3 regions of the Kitasatospora sp. NPDC114501 genome follow, and region 2 is predicted to be linked to each of the others. Evidence: predicted binding sites of a transcription regulator. Region 2 holds the regulator's gene; each other region holds the start of a gene.

Region 1 (6,792 bases), on a different contig from region 2:
CTCCGTGATCCTGCTGTTCGCGGTGGGCGCCGTCCGCCTCTCCACCCGATCAGGGCTGCCCAGCCTGCTGATCTACCTGGGGATCGGCGTGGCGTTGGGCCAGAACGGGATCGGCATCACCTTCAACAACGCCGAGCTCACCCAGGTGCTCGGCTACGCGGCACTCGTGGTGATCCTCGCCGAGGGCGGCCTCAAGACCAGCTGGCGGGAGATCAAGCCGGTGATGCCGGCCGCGACGGTGCTCGCCACCGTCGGCGTCGGCGTCAGCGTGTTCGCCACCGCGGCCGGCGCCCACTGGCTGGTCGGCCTGGACTGGCGGACCTCACTGCTGCTCGGCGCCATCGTCTCCTCGACCGACGCGGCCGCCGTCTTCTCGGTGCTGCGGATGGTCCCGCTGCCGCACCGGCTCACCGGCCTGCTGGAGGCCGAGTCCGGCTTCAACGACGCGCCCGTGGTCATCCTGGTCGTCGCCTTCGCCACCACCGGGGAACTGGACTCCTGGTACGTCCTGATCGCCACGATCATCGCCGAGCTGGCGATCGGCGCCGCGGTCGGCCTGGCCGTCGGCCGGATCGGCGCGTACGGGCTCAAGCACGTCGCGCTGCCCTCCTCGGGCCTCTACCCGATCGCCGTGATGGCGCTCACCGTGCTCGCGTACGCCGGCGGCGCGCTGCTGCACGGCTCCGGCTTCCTCGCCGTCTACATCAGCGCGGTGATCCTCGGGAACTCCAAGCTGCCGCACGGCCCGGCCGTCCGGGGCTTCGCCGACGGGCTGGCCTGGATCGGGCAGATCGGCATGTTCGTCCTGCTCGGGCTGCTCGTCACGCCCGAGACCATGGGCGACGCGGTGGTGCCCGCGCTGGTGGTGGGCGGGGTGCTGGTGTTCGTGGCCCGACCGCTCTCGGTGATGGCCTCGCTGACCCCGTTCAAGGTGGCGGCCCGCGAGCAGGCGCTGCTGAGCTGGGCCGGGCTGCGCGGGGCGGTGCCCATCGTGCTGGCCACCATCCCGGTGGTGTCGAACACGCACCGGGCCGAGGACGTCTTCAACATCGTCTTCATCCTGGTCGTGGTCTTCACCCTGCTCCAGGGGCCGACCCTGCCGTGGGTGGCCAAGCGGCTGCGGATCGACGAGGGCGACATGGGCCAGGACCTGGGCATCGAGTCCGCCCCGCTGGAGAAGCTGCACGGGCACCTGCTGTCCGTCGCCCTCTCCCCCACCTCGAAGATGTCGGGCGTGGAGATCAGCGAGCTGCGGCTGCCCAAGGGGGCGGCGGTCACCCTGGTCGTGCGCGAGGGGAACTCCTTCGTGCCGGACAAGGCGACGGTGCTGCGCGGCGGGGACGAGCTGCTGGTGGTCACCACCGACGAGGTCGGCGAGGCGGCGGAGCGGCGGCTGCGGGCCGTGGACAGGGGCGGCAAGCTCGCGGGGTGGCTGAACGGGCGGTGACGGGAGCGGTGACGGCGGGCCCTCCGCGGGCGGTGTGCCGGGGAGGGCCGGCGGGCCGGGACGGCCGGCCGGGAGGGCCGGCGGGTCGGGAGGGCTGGCGCCGTCTACGCGCGTAACTGTATGCTGGTTCGACCACGTCGTATAGACACCGCTAGACCACCCCCAGCATCTGCCTGACGCAGAGTTGGCGCGACCGCTCGGCGGCCGCGGTCCGGCCCCCGGCCAGCACGCCGGACCGACCCGGTATCTACCCCGGTCGACGCGCGAGAGGACGACTCTCGGCGCCGTCGGGGCTCCACCATGCCCTGCCGCGCTACCAGGCAGCAGGAAGGACCGACCGTGACGGCGCGCCGAACGGTCGACACCGCCGCGGACCACGCGGCCACCCCCGCAGCTCCGGCCCCCGCCCGCGTCGGGTACGGCGAGCTGCTGCGCACGCCCGGGGCCTGGACGTTCCTGTCCCCCGCCCTCGTCGCGCGACTGCCGTACGCGATGCTCAGCATGGGCATCCTGCTGCTCGTCACGCAGACCCACGGCTCGTACGGCACCGCCGGTACGGTCACCGCGGTCGCCGCCGTCGCCCAGGCCCTGATCGGGCCGCAGACCGGGCGGCTCGCCGACCGTTACGGCCAGGCCGCGGTGCTCGTCCCGACCGTCCTGGTGCACGCGGCCTCGGTCGGCGCGCTGATCGCGCTCGCGCTCGGCCACGCGCCCGCCTGGAGCCTGTTCCTGGCCGCCGTCCCGGCCGGGGCGAGCGTGCCGCAGGTCGGCGCGATGGTCCGGGCCCGCTGGGTGGCCAGGTTCACCGCGGACGGTGCCTCCGAGTCCTCCGCGGCCCGGGTGAGCACCGCCTTCGCCTTCGAGTCCGTGACGGACGAGTTCACCTTCGTGATCGGCCCGATCCTGGCCTCCGGCATCGCCGCCCTCGCCAACCCGGCGACCGCCCTGGTCGCCGAGGCCGCGCTGACCCTCGTCGGCGGCCTGGCCTTCGCCGCCCAGCGGGGCACCGCCCCCGCCCGGATCGTGCCGCAGCCCGGCACCAAGCGGGCCTCGGCGCTCGCCTCCCCGGGCGTCCGACTGCTCGCCGGGACCTTCCTCGGGGTCGGCGCGGTCTTCGGCGGCATGCAGGTCTCGGTGAACGCCTTCGCCGACTCGGTCGGACAGCACGACGCCGGCGGCACCGTGTACGGGATCTTCGCCGGCGGCTCGATGCTGGCCGGCGTGCTGTACGGCGTGATCGCCTGGCGTCGGCCGGTGCAGCAGCGGATGCTGATCAGCTACGCGCTGCTGGTGCTGGGCTGCTCGGTGCTGTGGGCGATGCCGAACCTGGTCGCGCTGACCGTCGCCGGGCTGGTCTGCGGGCTGGCCATCGCGCCGACCCTGATCAGCGGCTACACCCTGGTCGAGACGCTGGTCGCGGACGGCGCCAAGACGGAGGCCTTCACCTGGCTGACCGGCGCCATCGGGCTGGGCCTGGCCGTCGGCTCGATGGCGGCGGGCCAGCTGATCGACGGGCACGGGCCCTCGACCGGGTTCCTGGTTCCGGTGGCCGGAGCCGGGCTGGGGCTGGTCGCGCTGTTCTCGCTGCGGCACCTGCTGGTGGCGCCCGAGGAGGGGGCCGGCGTCGGTGCGCGGACCGCGGAGAGCGGGCGCACGATGCAGCTGGCGGGCGTCACCGAGGGCTGAGCGGACGGTGACCGGCGGGCGTTCCGGGGCCGATCTCACACCGGGGTCGCTGGACTGTTCCAGCGGAATGCCGCATCATTGACCATCGTTAGCACTCATCAGGCGAGAGTGCCAGGAGGAAGACAAGTGCCCACGTACCAGTACCAGTGCACCGAGTGCGGCAACGGCCTGGAGGCGGTGCAGAAGTTCACCGACGAGGCGCTGACCACGTGCCCCGACTGCCAGGGACGGCTCCGCAAGGTCTTCTCGGCCGTGGGTGTCGTGTTCAAGGGCTCCGGCTTCTACCGGACCGACAGCCGCTCCTCCTCCAGCAGCTCGGTGAGCTCCGGATCGTCGTCGACCACCTCGACGTCGTCCGCCGCGTCCACGCCCTCCTCGACGTCGTCGAGCTCGGGCTCCTCGGCCCCGGCCTCGTCCAGCCCGGCTCCGGCCGCGAGCTGACCTCGGCGCCGGGCACCGGCCCGGACGGACCGCAGACCTCGGAAAGGCCCGTCGGCCCCGCTTCCACGCGGGGACGGCGGGCCTTTCCGCGCTCCCGTCCCGGGCGCGGGCTGCCACGTCTTGACTCCTCCTGTCTTCTCAGATGGGTCGGAATCACCCGGACGAGGGAGTGGAGTCATCCCCAGGGCGGGGTTTTCCACAGGCCTGGGGAAAGCGCTTTCCGACGAAGCCGGAAACGCTCATCGTGTGGGCATCCGGTCCGCGAGGGGCCGGTCCGCCGACCGTCCGGAGGTGCGTCGATGACGACCGCGAGCTTCTCCTTCCCCCTGCCACTGCCACTGCCGTTGCCCGCGCCCGCCGTGCCGCCCCGGCAGGAGCTGCCGAGCTTCCCGCCGATCCGGCGCGGGTGCGGCGGCTGGCACCGCTGGCGCAGCGCGGTGCGGCGGCGGGCCGGGGTGCCGGTCCTGGTGCTGCTCGCGGTGGCGGCGGCACTGGCGCTGGGGCCCGCACGGGCCGGGCTGCCGCCGCCCCAGGGCGGCGCACTGGGCCGGACGGGTTGTCAATCCGGGGCTGCGGAAGATCACCCGTAACCGGAGGGCGACTTCGTCGTTCGAGGCGGCATGAAGGGCTTCAAGGAATTCCTGCTGCGTGGAAATGTCGTCGAACTCGCCGTGGCCGTGGTCATCGGCGCGGCTTTCACCAACATCGTCAACGCCTTCGTCAAAGGCGTGATCAATCCGATCGTCGGCGTGTTCGGGACGAAGGACCTCGCGTCCTACAGTTCCTGCCTCAAGGGGCCCTGCGAGGTGAGCCCGACCGGTGAGGTCACGTCCGGAATCCTCATTCTCTGGGGATCGGTGCTCAGCGCCGCACTCCAGTTCCTGATCACCGCGGCGGTCGTCTACTTCGTTCTGATCGTGCCCATGAACAAGCTGGCGGCCCGCCGCAAGTCCGACGTCGAGAAGGCGGCGGAACTCGAGGCCAAGGAGGTCAAGCTGCTGACCGAGATCCGCGACGCGCTGGTCGCGCCGCTGCGCTGACCGGCGGGCGCCACGCCCCCGGTCCCCGCTCCCCGCTCCTCAGTCCCCGTGGTGCGGCGGGCGCTGGCTCAGGTACCAGTCCAGCCCCCGTCCACCGCTCTCCCCCGCTCCGGGGCGTCCCCCGCCCCAGCCCGCGTCGGTGTCGTCCCCGGACTGCTGGTCCAACGGGTCCCGGAAGACCAGTCGGGCCTTGGCGGCCGCGGCCTTCCCGGGCTCCTGCGCCCGGCCCCGGTCCCGCACCTGGCGACGGTCCTCTTCCTGTCCCTGTCCCTGCTCGCTCACGCTGTCCACTCCGTCCGTTCGTCCGTCCCCTCCAGCCTAAGAGCCCTTGGCACGCCTCGGGCCCCGGTGCGGAGCGCTCCGCGCCAGGGCCCGGATGAGGGCTCGGCCAGGGGCCGGCTGGTCCGTCAGGCGGCTTCGAAGCCCGCGTGGTCCGCGATCTTCTTCAGCTCGGCCAGCGCGTGCTTCTCGATCTGCCGGATCCGCTCACGGGTGAGACCGTGCTGCTTGCCCACCTCGGTGAGGGTGCGCTCGCGGCCGTCCTCCATCCCGTAGCGGGAGCGGATGATCGAGGCGGTGCGGTCGTCCAACCGCCCGATCAGGTCGTCCAGTTCCTCACGGCGGAGCATGACCATCACGGCGTCCTCGGGGGACGTGGCCCCGGTGTCCTCGACGAGGTCACCGAACTGGGTCTCGCCCTCGTCGTCGACCGACATGTTGAGGCTGACCGGGTCCCTCGCCCAGTCCAGCACGTCCTTGATCCGGGCCTCGGTGGTGTCCAGCTCAGCCGCGATCTCGGCCGGCTCCGCCTCGCGGCCCAGCTCCTTGGACTTCTCCCGCTGCACCCGCCGGATCCGCCCCAGCTCCTCCACGAGGTGCACGGGCAGCCGGATGGTGCGGGACTGGTCGGCGATGGACCGGGTGATCGCCTGCCGGATCCACCACGTCGCGTACGTGGAGAACTTGAAGCCCTTGGCGTAGTCGAACTTCTCGACCGCGCGCACCAGGCCGGCGTTGCCCTCCTGGATGAGGTCCAGCAGCGGCAGGCCGCTGCGCGGGTAGCGACGGGCGACGGCGACCACGAGCCGGAGGTTGGAGCGGATGAAGACGTCCTTGGCGCGCTCGGCGTCGGCGGCTATCGCCTCCAGCTCCTCGCGCGTGACGCCGTCGGGGAGTCCGCCCTCCTCCAGCAGGTGCTGGGCGTACACGCCGGCCTCGATCCGCAGCGAGAGCTCGACCTCCTCGGCGGCATCGAGCAGGGGCGTCCTGGCGATCTCGTCGAGGTACATGCCGACCAGGTCGCGGTCGGCCTCGAGGTTGGTCGGGCGGGCCGCGCGACTCCGGTCGGCCCTGTCGCGAACGACGGCACGGGTGGCCATGCTTGCTCCCTTTGCTGGTGTTGCCGAGGTCTGCCTGCCTGCCTCGTGAGGGCAAGAAGTGCGGGCCCTGGGGCCTCACACGTAACGATCCAACGAACATAATCCGGACAACATTCCCAAGTCACTCAGATTCTTCCCGGTGATGCAGTATGCTGCCGGTTTTCACCCCGGTTCTGGACACTGGGTGACCGGCCGGACACGTCCCGTGCCATCGGGCGACCGATTCGGGAGCGATTTCTTCACCCGGCCCACACCCGGCCACCGCCTATCCGTTGAACCCGCGAACGGCCGCCGACGTTCCCCGGGCGCGCCGATTCCCCTCGCACCCCGCTCCGGTGCGCGCAGGTCCTCCGCATAAAAGATGCCGAATCGCTATCACTCCGGCTCTTGCTCGGCGCGGGACACTGGGAAGGTGTCAGCCATGCACCTGACCAACAGCACGAAGCTCCTCACTGCGCGTAACCGCAGTCTCCTTCGGGACGCCGCAGTCGCGCTGTGCTGTGCCGCGCTGTTCGGCCTCCTGGCGGCCCTGGTCACCGGCCGCTGGCGCCCACTGGCCGACTTCGACCAGGAGTGGGTCGGCGACCTGCACACCTATGCCCGGGGACACCCGATCTGGACGGCCGCGGTGCAGACGCTCTCGGACATCGGCGGCACCGTCACGATGCGTGCGCTGCTCGGGATCGCGGCCGGGTGGCTCTGGTTGATCGGCGCACGGGTACTGGCCGGCTGGGTGGCCGCCCAGGCCCTGGTCGGCTGGGGCGCCCAGTGGGCGCTGAAACTGGCCTTCGAGCGCCGC
Region 2 (6,792 bases):
CAGTCGACGCCGGAGAGGTCGGGGCGCCAGAAGTTGTCCCGCATCAGCCGGCCGTTCTCGGCGTACATCTGCTGCCACTCGGCGGCCGGGTCGACGGTCACCCGCAGCCGGGCGAGGTCGACGGTGGTCTCCTCGTCGTCGCCGCCCTTGTGGTCGGCCGGGACGACCCGCAGCTCGCCCTCGTCCAGCACGGCCACCCGGGTGCCGTCCGCGCTGACCGCGAAGTCGTCCAGGCCGTGCACCAGTTGCTCGACCCGGCGCTTCCTCAGGTCGAAGCGCTCCAGCACCGGGCGGGGCCGGTCGTCGTCCAGCGAGGCGGCCCCGTCACCGAGCTCCCCGGTCAGCGGGGCCCTGGTCCAGAGCACGCCGTCCTTGGCGGCGGCCAGTTCCTCGAAGCGGCCGCCCTCGACCGGGAAGGCGATGATCCGGTCGGCGATGCCGTCCAGGTCCACCCTGGTCGCCGGCGCGGCGTCGGCCGCCTCCTCGCCGTCCGCCTTCCCGGCCTTCTGCTCGTCCTCCTCCCCGCCGAGCGGGCGCCCGGCCCGCTGCGGGCCGAACGGGGACGGCGTGTCGGCGGCCAGCGTGACGAGGTAGGGGCGGCAGCCGTTCGGGAAGGACAGGTCGAAGACGTGCGCGTCGTAGACCGGGTCGAAGTTGCGCACCGACAGGAAGGCCAGGTAGCGGCCGTCCGCGGTGAAGGAGGGCGAGGTGTCCACGAAGCGCGGCTGGGTGACCTCGCCGACCGTCCGGGTGGCCAGGTTGGCCAGCACGATCTGGCGCAGCGAGTGCGGGCCCATCCCGCGCACCGGGCGCGACCAGGCCAGCCAGGCCGAGTCCGGGCTGAAGGCCGGCCCGCCGGGCTCGCCGTCGGCGCTGCGGTCCAGCTCGTGCACGGCGCCGTCGGCCAGCGAGACCAGCAGCAGCCGGCCGTCGTGCACGCCGAGCGCGGCCTGCTTGCCGTCCGGGGAGACCGCCAGCGAGTTGACCCTGCCGAGCAGCCCCGCGGCGAGCCGGCGGCGCTCCTCGCCGTGCAGGTCGGGGGCGAACTCCAGGGCGTCCTCGCCCTCGGCGTCGGTCACCCACAGCACGCCCTGGGCGCCGTCCTCGCCGGGCACCACCCGGACCAGGCGCCCGCGCACGCCCGGGGTCTCGTCCAGCACCCGGGCCGGGCCCTCGCGGTGGGTCAGCCAGTGCACGCTGCCGCGCACCACCACGGCGCTGCCCCGGCCGGTGCGGTCGGGGGCGACGGACTCCAGCCAGTGCGCGGCGGGCACCGGGCGGGGGCGGCGCCCGGCCCGGGGGCCGGCCAGCCGGACGTCCAGCCGGCGCGGCTCGGCGCCCTCCAGGTCGTCCAGCAGCCAGAGGTCGCCGGCCCGGTGGAAGACCACCCGGGTGCCGTCGGTGCCGGCGTTCCGGGCGTAGAAGCCGTCGGGGTCGGTGGTGTGGCGGCGCAGGTCGGTGCCGTCCGGGCGGCTGGACCACAGCTCGCCGACGCCCTCGTGGTCGGAGAGGAAGGCGATCCTCTCCCCCGCCCAGATCGGCGAGTCCAGCTGCCCGTCCAGCTCGGCGTGGACGCGGACGAACTCGTCCCGGCCGAGCCACAGCTTGCCGGCCCGCCCGCCCCGGTACCGCTTCCACCACGCCGGGTCGCGGCCGTTGACGCTGCCCAGCAGCACCCGGTCGCCGCCCGGCTCGAAGGCGAGCCCGCCGACCGGCCCGTACGGCAGCCGCCGCGGTTCGCCACCGTCCAGCGGCACGGCGTGCGCCCAGGTGCGGCGGAAGCTCGCCTCGCCGGCGGCGGTGGCGGCGATCGGGCGGCCGTCGGCGGTCCAGCCGAGCACCCGGGTCTGGTGGCTGCCCCAGTGGGTGAGCCGGCGCGACGGGCCGCCGTCCACCGGCACCACGTGCACCTCCGGGGCGCCGTCCCGGGTGGAGGTGAAGGCGAGGTGCCGCCCGTCCGGGGAGAACCTCGGGTGGTGGACCGGCAGGTGGTCCGCCGTCAGCCGCCAGGCCCGGCCGCCGTCCAGCGGGGCGAGCCAGAGGTCGTCCTCGGCGACGAAGGCGACCAGGTCGCCGTGCAGGTGGGGATGGCGCAGGTAGGCGCCGGCCGGGGTGCTCAGGGAGTCCGTCACCCGGCCAGCCTAGGCAGCCGCGCGTACGGGCCGCGCCGTTTTCGGCAGACTCCCGGCGCCGCCCGCGGACGGTCGTGACGCGCTCGCGCCGGGCGCCGTCCCGGGCGCCCTGAGCGCCCTCCGGGCGCCGTCAGGACCAGCGGCCGGTGCGCCCGAGCAGCAGTGCGCCGGCGGCCACCCCGGCGGTGGAGGTGCGCAGCACCGAGGGGCCCAGCCGGTACGGCGCGGCGCCCGCCTCGGCGAAGGCGGCCAGCTCCTCCGGGGAGACCCCGCCCTCGGGGCCGACCACCAGGACGATGTCCCCGGTCTCCGGCAGCCCGGCGTGCGCCAGCGGCTCGGCGCCCTCCTCGTGCAGCACGGCGGCGAACGCGGCCTGCGCCAGGACGGGGACCAGCTGCCGGGTGGTCATGACGTCCCGGACCAGGGGGAAGCGCAGCCGGCGGGACTGCTTGCCCGCCTCCCGGGCGGTGGCCCGCCACTTGGCGAGGGCCTTGCCGCCGCGCTCGCCCTTCCACTGGGTGATGCAGCGCGAGGCGGACCACGGGATCACCACGTCTACGCCGACCTCGGTCATGGTCTCCACGGCCAGCTCGCCGCGGTCGCCCTTGGGCAGCGCCTGGACGACCACGATCCGCGGCGCGGGCGCCGGCTCCCGGCGCACGGCCGCGACCGCCACGTCGATCTCGTCCTTGCCGAGCACCTCGGCGACCGTGCCGTCCACGCCGAGCCCCAGCCCGTCGGCCAGGGTCACCGCCTCGCCCGGCTGCAACCGCTTCACCGCGGCCGCGTGCCGCCCCTCCGGGCCGTCCAGGCGCACCACGGCCCCGGGGACGGCGGCGGCGATCAGCTCGGTCTCGACGAAGAAGACGGGCGCGGTCATGGCGGGGACCTTTCCAGGAGGGGCCTGCGGCCGGAGGGGGGAAACACGGGAGGGGTGCCGGGGGCTCAACCCCCCGGCACCCCTCCGCCGACGGCTACCGGCCGTTGAAGGCGTCCTTCAGCCGGGAGAACAGGCCCTGCTGGCCCGGCGCGAACTGGCCGGACGGCCGCTCCTCGCCGCGCAGCACCGCGAGGCGGCGCAGCAGGTCCTCCTGCTCGGCGTCGAGCTTGCTGGGCGTCTTCACCTCGACGTGCACTATCAGGTCGCCCCGGCCGCCGCCGCGCAGGTGGGTGATGCCCCGGCCGTGCAGCGGGATCGACTGGCCGGACTGGGTGCCGGGCCGGATGTCGACCTCCTCCAGGCCGTCCAGGGTCTGCAACGGCACCTGGGTGCCGAGCGCGGCCGCCGTCATCGGGATGGTGACGGTGCAGTGCAGGTCGTCCCCGCGCCGCTGGAAGATGTTGTGGCTGGTCTCGGCGATCTCCACGTACAGGTCGCCGGCCGGGCCGCCGCCGGGGCCGACCTCGCCCTCGCCGGCCAGCTGGATCCGGGTGCCGTTGTCGACACCGGCCGGGATCTTGACGGTCAGGGTGCGCCGGGCGCGGACCCGGCCGTCGCCGGCGCACTCCGGGCACGGGGTCGGCACGACGGTGCCGAAGCCCTGGCACTGCGGGCAGGGACGGGAGGTCATGACCTGGCCCAGGAAGGACCGGGTGACCTGGGAGACCTCGCCCTTGCCGCGGCACATGTCACAGGTCTGCGCCGAGGTGCCGGGGGCCGCGCCCTCGCCACTGCAGGTGGTGCAGGTGACGGCGGTGTCGACCTGGAGCTCCTTGGTGGTGCCGAAGGCGGCCTCCTCCAGGGTGATCTCCAGCCGGATCATGGCGTCCTGGCCGCGGCGGGTGCGCGAGCGCGGGCCGCGCTGGCCGGCCGCGGCGCCGAAGAAGGCGTCCATGATGTCGGAGAAGCCGAAGCCGGCCGCGCCGGCCCCGAAGCCGCCCGCTCCGCCGCCGCCCGGGGACAGCGGGTCCCCGCCGAGGTCGTAGACCTGGCGCTTCTGCGGATCGGAGAGCACCTCGTAGGCGGCGTTGATCTCCTTGAACCGCTCCTGCGTCTTCGGGTCCGGGTTGACGTCCGGGTGCAGTTCGCGTGCCAGGCGCCGGAACGCCTTCTTGATCTCGTCCTGCCCCGCATCCCGTCGGACGCCGAGTACCGCGTAGTAGTCCGTGGCCACCAAATGCTCCGCTTGTTCCGCCTGTAGTAGTGCTGCGACTGGATGAGCACCATCAGATCCGACGGTGCTCCTTGTGCTAGGACTCGGCCAGGATCTGACCCACGTACCGCGCCACCGCTCGCACCGCCCCCATTGTGCCCGGATAGTCCATCCGGGTCGGACCGATCACACCCAGTTTCGCCACGCTCTCGTCGCCCGAACCGTAGCCGACCGAGACGACCGAGGTGGAAGTCAGCCCCTCGTAGGCGTTCTCCCGCCCGATCCGGACCGTCATCGCGGCGTCCGCGGTCTCACCCAGGAGGCGGAGCAGGACGACCTGCTCCTCCAGGGCCTCCAGCACCGGCTGGATGGAGAGCGGGAAGTCGTGCCCGAAGCGGGTCAGGTTGGCCGTGCCGGCCAGCATGATCCGCTCCTCGTTCTGCTCGGCGAGCGTTTCGAACAGGGTCGCCAGGACCGTGCTGACGGTCGGCCGGTCGGCCTGCTCGAAGTGCGCCGGCAGCTCCTCCAGCAGCCCGGGGACCTCCGGGAGGCGCCGGCCGGCGGCTCTCGCGTTGATCCGGGCCCGGAGGTCCGCCAGCACCGTCTCGCCGACCGGGCCCGGGCAGTCGACCATCCGCTGCTCGACCCGGCCGGTGTTGGTGATCAGGACCAGCATGACCTTCGCCGGGGCGAGCGCCACCAGCTCGATGTGCCGGACGGTGGAGCGCGTCAACGAGGGGTACTGCACCACCGCGACCTGCCGGGTCAGCTGGGCGAGCAGCCGCACCGTGCGGGCGACCACGTCGTCCAGGTCGACCGCGCCGTCCAGGAAGTGCCGGATGGCCCGGCGCTCGGGGGCGCTCATCGGCTTGATCTCGGCGAGCTTGTCGACGAAGAGGCGGTACCCCTTGTCGGTCGGGATCCGGCCCGCGCTGGTGTGCGGCTGGTGGATGTAACCCTCCTCCTCCAGCGCCGCCATGTCGTTGCGGACGGTCGCCGGCGAGACCCCGAGGTTGTGCCGTTCCACCAGGGCCTTGGAGCCGACCGGCTCCTCGGTGCCCACGTAGTCCTGCACGATCGCGCGGAGCACGGCGAGCTTGCGTTCGTCGAGCTGGCGGACCTCACCGGCCATGGGGCACGCACCTCCGTCTTCGCACGTTGTCCGACTGTGTCCCTCGTTGCTGCGGGCCGCTCCGGGAGGCCCTCGGTCTTGGCACTCTGAACTCGCGAGTGCCAGAACCGTACCTGCCAGTGTAAGGCCCGGGTCCTACGGCAGGAACGGCCCGACCGGGGTGATCCTCCCCGCAGTTCCGCCCACGGCCCGCGAGGGCCCCGCGGTTCGATCCTCCCGACGCCGGGGTGGTGCCGGGAGGCCGTCCGGGTGGCAGCATCGAAGGCGACGGCGAACGGAGGAGCAAGCGATGTCGAGCTCGGGCCAGCACAACCGTTTCGCACCCGACCGCGGCCTGACCGGCCGCATGGTCGCCACGATGTTCGTGATCGGGCTGCTGTACGTCGGTTTCACGGGCCTGCTGATCGCGCTGATGCGCGGCGCCTGGCCGCTGATCGTACTGATCTCCGGCGGGCTGTTCGTGGCCCAGTTCTGGTTCAGCGACCGGATCACCGAGCGGGCGATGGGCGCCCACCGGGTGTCCCCCGAGGAGTTCCCCCAGCTGCACGGCACCGTCGACCGGCTCTGTGCCCTGGCCGACATGCCCAAGCCCCGGGTGGCGGTCGCCGACAACGACATGCCGAACGCCTTCGCCACCGGCCGCAACCCGCAGAACGCGGTGGTCTGCGTGACCACCGGGCTGCTGCGCCGGCTGGAGCCGGAGGAACTGGAGGGCGTCCTCGCGCACGAGCTGTCGCACGTCGCGCACCGGGACGTCGCGGTGATGACGATCGCCGGCTTCCTCGGCGTCCTCGCCGGGGCGATGACCCGGATCGCCGTGTACGGCGGGTTCATGGGCGGCGGGCGCAACAACAACGACCAGAACGCGGCCGTCCTGGCACTGATCATCCCGCTGGTGTCGATGGTCGTCTACGCGGTCAGCTTCCTGCTCACCCGGCTGCTGTCCCGCTACCGCGAGCTGGCCGCGGACCGGGCCGCCGCCCAGCTCACCGGCCGGCCCAGCGCGCTGGCCTCCGCGCTCACCAAGGTGACCGGGCAGATCGCGGCCATCCCCAGCAAGGACCTGCGCCAGGCCCAGCCGTACAACGCCTTCTACTTCGCCCCCGCGCTGAGCGCCCGGGAGACCGCCTCGCAGCTGCTGTCCACCCACCCGAGCCTGGAGAAGCGGCTGGAGCAGCTGGCGAGGATCTCCGGGCAGCTCGGCCGCTGACCCCGCCCGACGAGTTTCCGACCCGAGAGGACCGCCGTGGGAATCCTGGACGCCCTGTTCGGCCGCACCAAGCCCGTCAGGCCCGACCTCGACCAGCTGTTCGGCGTGCCGTCCGCCGCGCTCACCCTGGAGGCCGGGGCCGGGTTCACCCCCACCGGGCTCGGCTCGGTCTGCTTCGCGGCCGTCGAGGGCGCGGCCTTCGTCCAGGTCGAGCAGCAGGTCCGG
Region 3 (6,792 bases), on a different contig from region 2:
CACACCCGCCCCGGCGCCGTCCCGACGGTCTCCCGCCGGCCGAACCGGCGCTCCGCCACCGCCGCCAGCACCAGCAGAGCCACCACCGGCACCGCCACCGGCAGCAGGTTCGAGATCCCGCCGGACTCCCGCCAGATGTTGAACAGGCTGCCGGGCCCGGTCAGCACCAGCACCGCCAGCCCCACCGCCGCCGGTCCCATCCGCCCGCGCAACCCGGCGAAGGTCAGCAGCATCGGAGCGATCAGCATCACCACGAACCACGGACGGTCCAGCGGGAAGGTCGTGTCGTCCCAGTCCTGGACCGCCTGCAACAGACCGCCCCCGGCCATCGAGGCCAGCACCAGTCCACCCGTCCGCAGGCCGGGCCGCGGCAGCAGGTCGGTCGGCGCCGCGATCAGCAGCAGCCCGGCCACCACGAACGGCAGCGTGGCCATCCCGATGTAGCCGACCCACCACACGTCGAACCCGGACGTCTGCCAGGCGGCGTCGCCCAGGTCGTACAGCCCGATGGCGCCCAGGAGCAGCGCGGTGACCCGAACGGCCGTCCACCGCCCCAGCAGGGCCGCCACCCCGAGCAGCAGCGCGGCCACCGGCGGGCCGAAGGCCCGGACGTGGTTCCCGAACGAGTCGTCCCAGGCCAGCCACCTGGTGGTCCGTTCCAGGGTGGCCACCCAGGGCACCATCGTGGCCCCGACCACCGCACCGGCGATCATCGGCGCCACCAGCGCGAGCAGCCGTCCGACCGCCGAGGCGCCGGTCAGCCCGAGCCGCACCCGCAGCCCGTAGACCGCCAGGCCGAGCACCTCCCGGGTGACGGCCGCACGGCCGCCCGCCGCCGTCGTGTCGGCGAACACCTCGGCCAGTTCCTCGCCGCGCTCGCGGCGGTACTGCGCCGGGTAGAGCTGCAGCGCGGCCCGCAGCACCACCGAGGGGGAGGGGCCGATCACCGGCATGGTCATGAGAGCCCTCCCCCCGATGCGGGCCGCCCCTGCGACCCGGTGTTCCCCGGCAGCATCGCCCGGATCTTCGTCAGCCGGCGCTCGGCCTCGGTGGCGACCGCCCGCAGGCGCTCGGCCTCGGCGGCCAGCGAGTCCCGTCCGGCGTCGGTCAGCGCGTAGGTGCGCCGGGCCCGGCCGTCCACCACCTCTTCGGCGGCGACCTCGATCAGTCCCTGGCCCAGCAGCCGGTCCAGGGCACCGTAAAGGGTGCCGGTGCGCATCTTGACCCGGCCGCCCGAGATCGCGTCGATCTCCTGGATGAGCGCGTAGCCGTGTCTCGGCGCGTCGGCCAGAGCGGTGAGCAGAAGCAGCGTGGGCTCCTGCATGGAGCGTTCTGTCATACGACTACATATATCGTCAACCTACCTATAGGTCCAGCGCCGGGCCGACCCACCACAATGGCCGTCATGCCCACCACCGAGGACGAACTGCTCACCGCCTGGACGGCCCTGCTGCACCGCTGCGGGACCGCCGTCGACCCCGAGCCGTACGGGCGGGAGCTGCTGCGCCGCTGGTCGGAGCCGCAGCGCCGCTACCACACCGTCGCCCACCTGCACGCGATGCTGCGGCACGTCGACGAGCTGGCCGGACACGCCGCCGACCCGGACGCCGTCCGCCTCGCGGCCTGGTTCCACGACGCCGTCTACCGCCCCGACCGCACCGAGAACGAGGAGCGCAGCGCCGCCCTCGCCGTCCGCGCGCTGACCGCCGCCGGACTGCCCGCCGAACGGGTCGCCGAGGTCGAGCGCCTCGTGCTGCTCACCATCGGCCACGACCCCGCTCCCGGCGACCGCAACGGCGAGGTGCTCTGCGACGCGGACCTCGCCGTCCTCGGCGGCACCCCCGAGGCGTACGCGGCGTACGCGGCCGCCGTCCGCGAGGAGTACGGCTTCGTCCCCGAGCCGGACTTCCGGGCCGGGCGCGCCGCCGTGCTGCGCGCGCTCCTCGCCCTGCCCGCGCTCTACCGCACCGCCGCCGCCCGCGAGCGCTTCACGGCGGCCGCCCACGCCAACCTGACGGCCGAACTCCGGGCACCGACGGCCTGAGGCGCCTCTCAGACGAGCTTCCCCACCGGCGCCACCACCGCGCCCTGCTTGCCGCACACCCAGTGTGGCTCCGGCCCCAGCTCGGGCTCCACGCTCAGCGCGTGCGGGTCCCCGTCGGCCGCGCAGTCGGTGCACAGCGGCCAGCGCCCGTACGCCTCCAGCAGCGCGTCCTGGACGTCCTGGGCGACCAGCCCGAGCACGTACTCGGTGCCGTCCGGCCACTGCTCCAGCCACCAGCGGCGGTGGGTGACGGCCTGTTCCACCAGCGAGACGACGGCGGCGTCCGCCACCTCCCGCGCGGTGAGGTCGGCCAGGATCAGTGCCCGCGCGTTGTGCAGGGCGGTCTCGATGTCGTCGGCAGCCATCCGTCCATCCTCTCCTCAAACTCCCCCGAACGCCGAAACGCCGTGTGGGCGGCCCCCCGAAGGGAGCCGCCCACACGGACGGGGAATCAACCGATCCGATCGAAGCGATCAGGATCAGAAGTCCATGTCACCGCCCGGCATGCCGCCGCCGGCGGCCGCGGCGGCCTTCTCCGGCTTGTCGGCGATGACGGCCTCGGTGGTGAGGAACAGCGCCGCGATGGAGGCGGCGTTCTGCAGCGCGGAGCGGGTGACCTTGGCCGGGTCGATGATGCCCGCGGCGACCAGGTCGACGTACTCGTTGGTGGCGGCGTTCAGGCCGTGACCGGCGGGGAGGTTGCGCACCTTCTCCACCACGACGCCACCCTCCAGGCCGGCGTTGGTCGCGATCTGCTTGATCGGGGCCTCCAGCGCGACCTTGACGATGTTGGCACCGGTGGCCTCGTCGCCCTCCAGCTCCAGCTTGTCGAAGGCGACACCGGCCTGCAGCAGCGCGACGCCACCACCGGCGACGATGCCCTCCTCGACGGCGGCCTTCGCGTTGCGGACGGCGTCCTCGATGCGGTGCTTGCGCTCCTTGAGCTCCACCTCGGTGGCCGCGCCGGCCTTGATGACGGCCACGCCGCCGGCCAGCTTGGCGAGGCGCTCCTGGAGCTTCTCGCGGTCGTAGTCCGAGTCGCTGTTCTCGATCTCGGCGCGGATCTGGTTCACGCGGCCCGCGACCTGCTCGCTGTCGCCGCCACCGTCGACGATGGTGGTCTCGTCCTTGGTGATGACCACCTTGCGGGCGGTGCCCAGCAGGTCGATGCCGGCGTTCTCCAGCTTGAGGCCGACCTCCTCGGAGATCACGGTGCCACCGGTGAGGATGGCGATGTCGCCGAGCATGGCCTTGCGGCGGTCACCGAAGCCCGGGGCCTTGACGGCGACGGACTTGAAGGTGCCACGGATCTTGTTCACGACCAGGGTCGACAGGGCCTCGCCCTCGACGTCCTCGGCGATGATGACCAGCGGCTTGCCGCTCTGCATGACCTTCTCCAGCAGCGGGAGCAGGTCCTTGACCGAGCCGATCTTGGAGTTGGCGATGAGGATGTACGGGTCCTCGAAGCTCGTCTCCATGCGCTCCAGGTCGGTGGCGAAGTACGCGGAGATGTAGCCCTTGTCGAAGCGCATGCCCTCGGTGAGCTCGAGCTCCAGACCGAAGGTGTTGCTCTCCTCGACGGTGATGACGCCTTCCTTGCCGACCTTGTCCATGGCCTCGGCGATCAGCTCGCCGATCTGGGTGTCGGCGGCGGAGATGGAGGCGGTGGAGGCGATCTGCTCCTTGGTCTCCACGTCCTTGGCCTGGGCCAGCAGCTGGTCGGAGACGGCCGCGACGGCCTTCTCGATGCCGCGCTTCAGGGCCATCGGGTTGGCGCCGGCGGCGACGTTGCGCAGACCCTCGCGAACCAGGGCCTGGGCGAGCACGGTGGCGGTGGTGGTGCCGTCACCCGCGACGTCGTCCGTCTTCTTGGCGACCTCCTTGACGAGCTCCGCACCGATCTTCTCGTACGGGTCCTCGAGCTCGATCTCCTTGGCGATGGAGACACCGTCGTTGGTGATCGTGGGGGCGCCCCACTTCTTCTCCAGCACGACGTTGCGGCCCTTGGGGCCGAGCGTGACCTTCACTGCGTCGGCGAGCTGGTTCATGCCACGCTCAAGGCCGCGGCGAGCTTCCTCATCAAAGGCGATGATCTTGGCCATCAGAAGTGGTCCTCCGGGACACGGTCGACTGCTCGGACCAAGGGGTGCCCGCGACGGACGGCCCTGGTGTGCGGGGGTCTTTTCCCCTACCGCTCCCGGGGGCCTCACCGACCCGGTCCGCTGTCACTCTCACGCTGTGAGTGCTAACGCCAATGATTAGCACTCCGGGTGGTCGAGTGCAAGCCCAATCGACGATCCGCGAGCCGCCGCCGGGGCCGCCCCCGGAGCGCTCCGGGAACGCCGACGGGCCCGTACGACACGCGTCGTACGGGCCCGTCGAGAAGCGAGTGGTCACCAGCCGTAGGGCCGCGCCGAGCTCCTGGGGTCGGAAGGCGTCAGCCCGCGGCGCGGACCATGTCCGCCTGCGGGCCCTTCTGTCCCTGAGAGATCTCGAACTCGACCCGCTGGCCCTCCTCGAGGGTGCGGTAGCCGTCCATCTGGATCGCGCTGTAGTGGACGAAGACGTCCGCACCACCGTCGACCGCGATGAAGCCGTAGCCCTTCTCCGCGTTGAACCACTTGACGGTGCCCTGAGCCATTCCGAACTCCCCTAGTGCTGTGCTGGCCCTTCACGCGCCCGCAGGTCGCGGGCCCGGGTTGGTTGAAGGCCGGCCCGGGGAACCCCCCCTGGGCGCAGCCGTGCACGCCGCAACCCTCCGCGCGGGACGCCAGGCGGCTTCCGGTGAGCGGGTGATTGCGTCGACCGCCGCTGAATGTATCCGGACCGACGCCCTCTGCAACAGGGTCAGCCGCTGGTAATTCCATCAAGCCGGCACAGGACAGTACGGGCCGAATCGGAATAAACTCGGCATTCCACGCCGGACATAGCGGACGAATTACTCAAAGGTCTGCGGGAATTCTGACATCCGCCTGACATGTTTCCCGGGCCGGTCCCGGCGGCCGGGCGCCCCCGGGCCGCGCACTGCGGGGGCCGAAAGGGAAACCTTGTTCCCAGCCGAGCGACACTCTACTCCGGTTCGACTCGGAAATATTCCCGCAAGAATGCAAGCGGTCGCCCGTGCATACGGAGAGCGGAATTCCGTACGCGCGGGCGACCGCGGGTTCTCGCGAACGGCTCAGCAGCCGCCGGCCACCGCCGGGATGATCGAGATTCCGGCGCCGTCCCTGATCTCGGTCGCCAGGCCCTCGGCGAAGCGCACGTCGTCGTCGTTCACGTAGACGTTCACGAAGCGGCGCAGCTTGCCGGTGTCGTCCAGGATGCGGGCCGAGATACCCGCGTGGTTCTTCTCCAGGTCGGCGATGACCTCGGCCAGGGTGGCGCCCTCGGCGGTCACCTCGGCGGCGCCGCCGGTGTAGGTGCGCAGGATGGTGGGGATGCGGACGTTGGCGCTCATGACTCTCCTTGCGGGGGACGGGTGGTTCAGGCGGACGCGAGGCCGGCGGCGCGGAACGAGTCCAGCGTCGGGCGGATGACGGCGGTCATCCCGGCGTCTGAGACGGCGTCCAGGGTCTTCAGGCCGTCGCCGGTGTTGATCGCGACGGTCTCCTTGGCCGGGTCCAGCTGTCCGGTCTCGACCAGCTTCTTCAGCACGCCGACGGTCACCCCGCCCGCGGTCTCGGCGAAGATCCCCTCGGTCCGCGCCAGCAGCCGGATCGCCGCCACGACCTCGGCGTCCGTGACGTCCTCGACCGCGCCCCCGGTGCGGCGGGCGATGTCCAGCACGTACGGGCCGTCGGCCGGGTTGCCGATCGCCAGCGACTTGGCGATGGTGTTCGGCCTGACCGGCTTGATCACGTCCCGGCCGGCCTTGAACGCGGCCGACACCGGCGAGCAGCCCTCGGCCTGGGCACCGAAGACCTTGTACGGCCGGTCCTCGACCAGGCCGAGCCTGATCAGTTCCTGGAGCCCCTTGTCGATCTTCGTCAGCTGCGAGCCCGAGGCGATCGGGATCACGATCTGCTCCGGCAGCCGCCAGCCGAGCTGCTCGCAGATCTCGTACGCCAGCGTCTTGGAGCCCTCGCCGTAGTACGGCCGCAGGTTCACGTTGACGAAGCCCCAGCCCTCGCCGGCCGCGTCGCCGATCAGCTCCGAGCAGAAGCGGTTCACGTCGTCGTAGTTGCCCTCGATGCCGACCAGCTCGCCGCCGTACACCCCGGCCATGACGACCTTGCCCTGCTCCAGGTCGTGCGGGATGAACACGCAGGACCGGAACCCGGCCCGGGCCGCCGCCGCCCCCACCGCACCGGCCAGGTTGCCGGTGGAGGAGCAGGACAGCGTGGTGTACCCGAACGCCCGGGCCGCCTCGATCGCGCAGGCGACCACCCGGTCCTTGAACGAGTGGGTCGGGTTCCCGGAGTCGTCCTTGATGTGCAGCTGGGCGGTGAAACCGAGCTCCCGGCCCAGGTTGTCCGCCTTCACCAGCGGGGTCCACCCCGGGTTCAGGTTGGGCTTGGACGCCACGTCGGCCGGAACCGGCAGCAGCGGCGCGTACCGCCAGATGGAGGCCGGACCGGCCTCGATCCGCTTGCGCAGCTCCTCGGCGCCCTCGCTGCCGAACTCGTAGGCGATCTCCAGCGGGCCGAAGCACTCCAGGCAGGCGAAGCTGGGGCCGAGCGGGAAGCGGGTGCCGCACTCGCGACAGGACAGCGCGGCGGCGGGGCCGAGGTCGACGGAGACGGGTGCGG

Evidence for each region. The regulator HrcA, encoded in region 2, represses chaperone genes, less so after heat shock. The targets are predictions, from matches to a motif close to TTNGCACTCNGNNNNNCNGAGTGCNAA.
Region 1: ACZ7RU_RS35425 (FmdB family zinc ribbon protein) is a predicted target of HrcA. The motif match lies at 3,222-3,248, and genes of this name have one in related genera.
Region 3: groL (chaperonin GroEL) is a predicted target of HrcA. The motif match lies at 4,303-4,329, and genes of this name have one in related genera.

What each region holds. Positions count from the first base shown of each region.
Region 1 is NZ_JBVKDS010000027.1:39,579-46,370, reverse strand. Features, by position in the region: gene ACZ7RU_RS35435 (potassium/proton antiporter) at 1-1,447, shown strand, start outside; gene ACZ7RU_RS35430 (MFS transporter) at 1,787-3,133, shown strand; gene ACZ7RU_RS35425 (FmdB family zinc ribbon protein) at 3,260-3,574, shown strand; gene ACZ7RU_RS35420 (hypothetical protein) at 3,874-4,164, shown strand; gene mscL (large conductance mechanosensitive channel protein MscL) at 4,195-4,614, shown strand; gene ACZ7RU_RS35410 (hypothetical protein) at 4,654-4,896, opposite strand; gene ACZ7RU_RS35405 (sigma-70 family RNA polymerase sigma factor) at 5,022-5,993, opposite strand; gene ACZ7RU_RS35400 (phosphatase PAP2 family protein) at 6,415-6,792, shown strand, end outside.
Region 2 is NZ_JBVKDS010000001.1:158,329-165,120, reverse strand. Features, by position in the region: gene ACZ7RU_RS00660 (S41 family peptidase) at 1-2,132, opposite strand, end outside; gene ACZ7RU_RS00655 (16S rRNA (uracil(1498)-N(3))-methyltransferase) at 2,263-3,012, opposite strand; gene dnaJ (molecular chaperone DnaJ) at 3,107-4,246, opposite strand; gene hrcA (heat-inducible transcriptional repressor HrcA) at 4,323-5,357, opposite strand; gene htpX (zinc metalloprotease HtpX) at 5,647-6,567, shown strand; gene pspAB (PspA-associated protein PspAB) at 6,604-6,792, shown strand, end outside.
Region 3 is NZ_JBVKDS010000018.1:150,297-157,088, forward strand. Features, by position in the region: gene ACZ7RU_RS30395 (hypothetical protein) at 1-959, opposite strand, end outside; gene ACZ7RU_RS30400 (PadR family transcriptional regulator) at 956-1,339, opposite strand; gene ACZ7RU_RS30405 (HD domain-containing protein) at 1,406-2,044, shown strand; gene ACZ7RU_RS30410 (hypothetical protein) at 2,053-2,409, opposite strand; gene groL (chaperonin GroEL) at 2,524-4,146, opposite strand; gene ACZ7RU_RS30420 (cold-shock protein) at 4,482-4,685, opposite strand; gene ACZ7RU_RS30425 (MoaD/ThiS family protein) at 5,223-5,501, opposite strand; gene thrC (threonine synthase) at 5,528-6,792, opposite strand, start outside.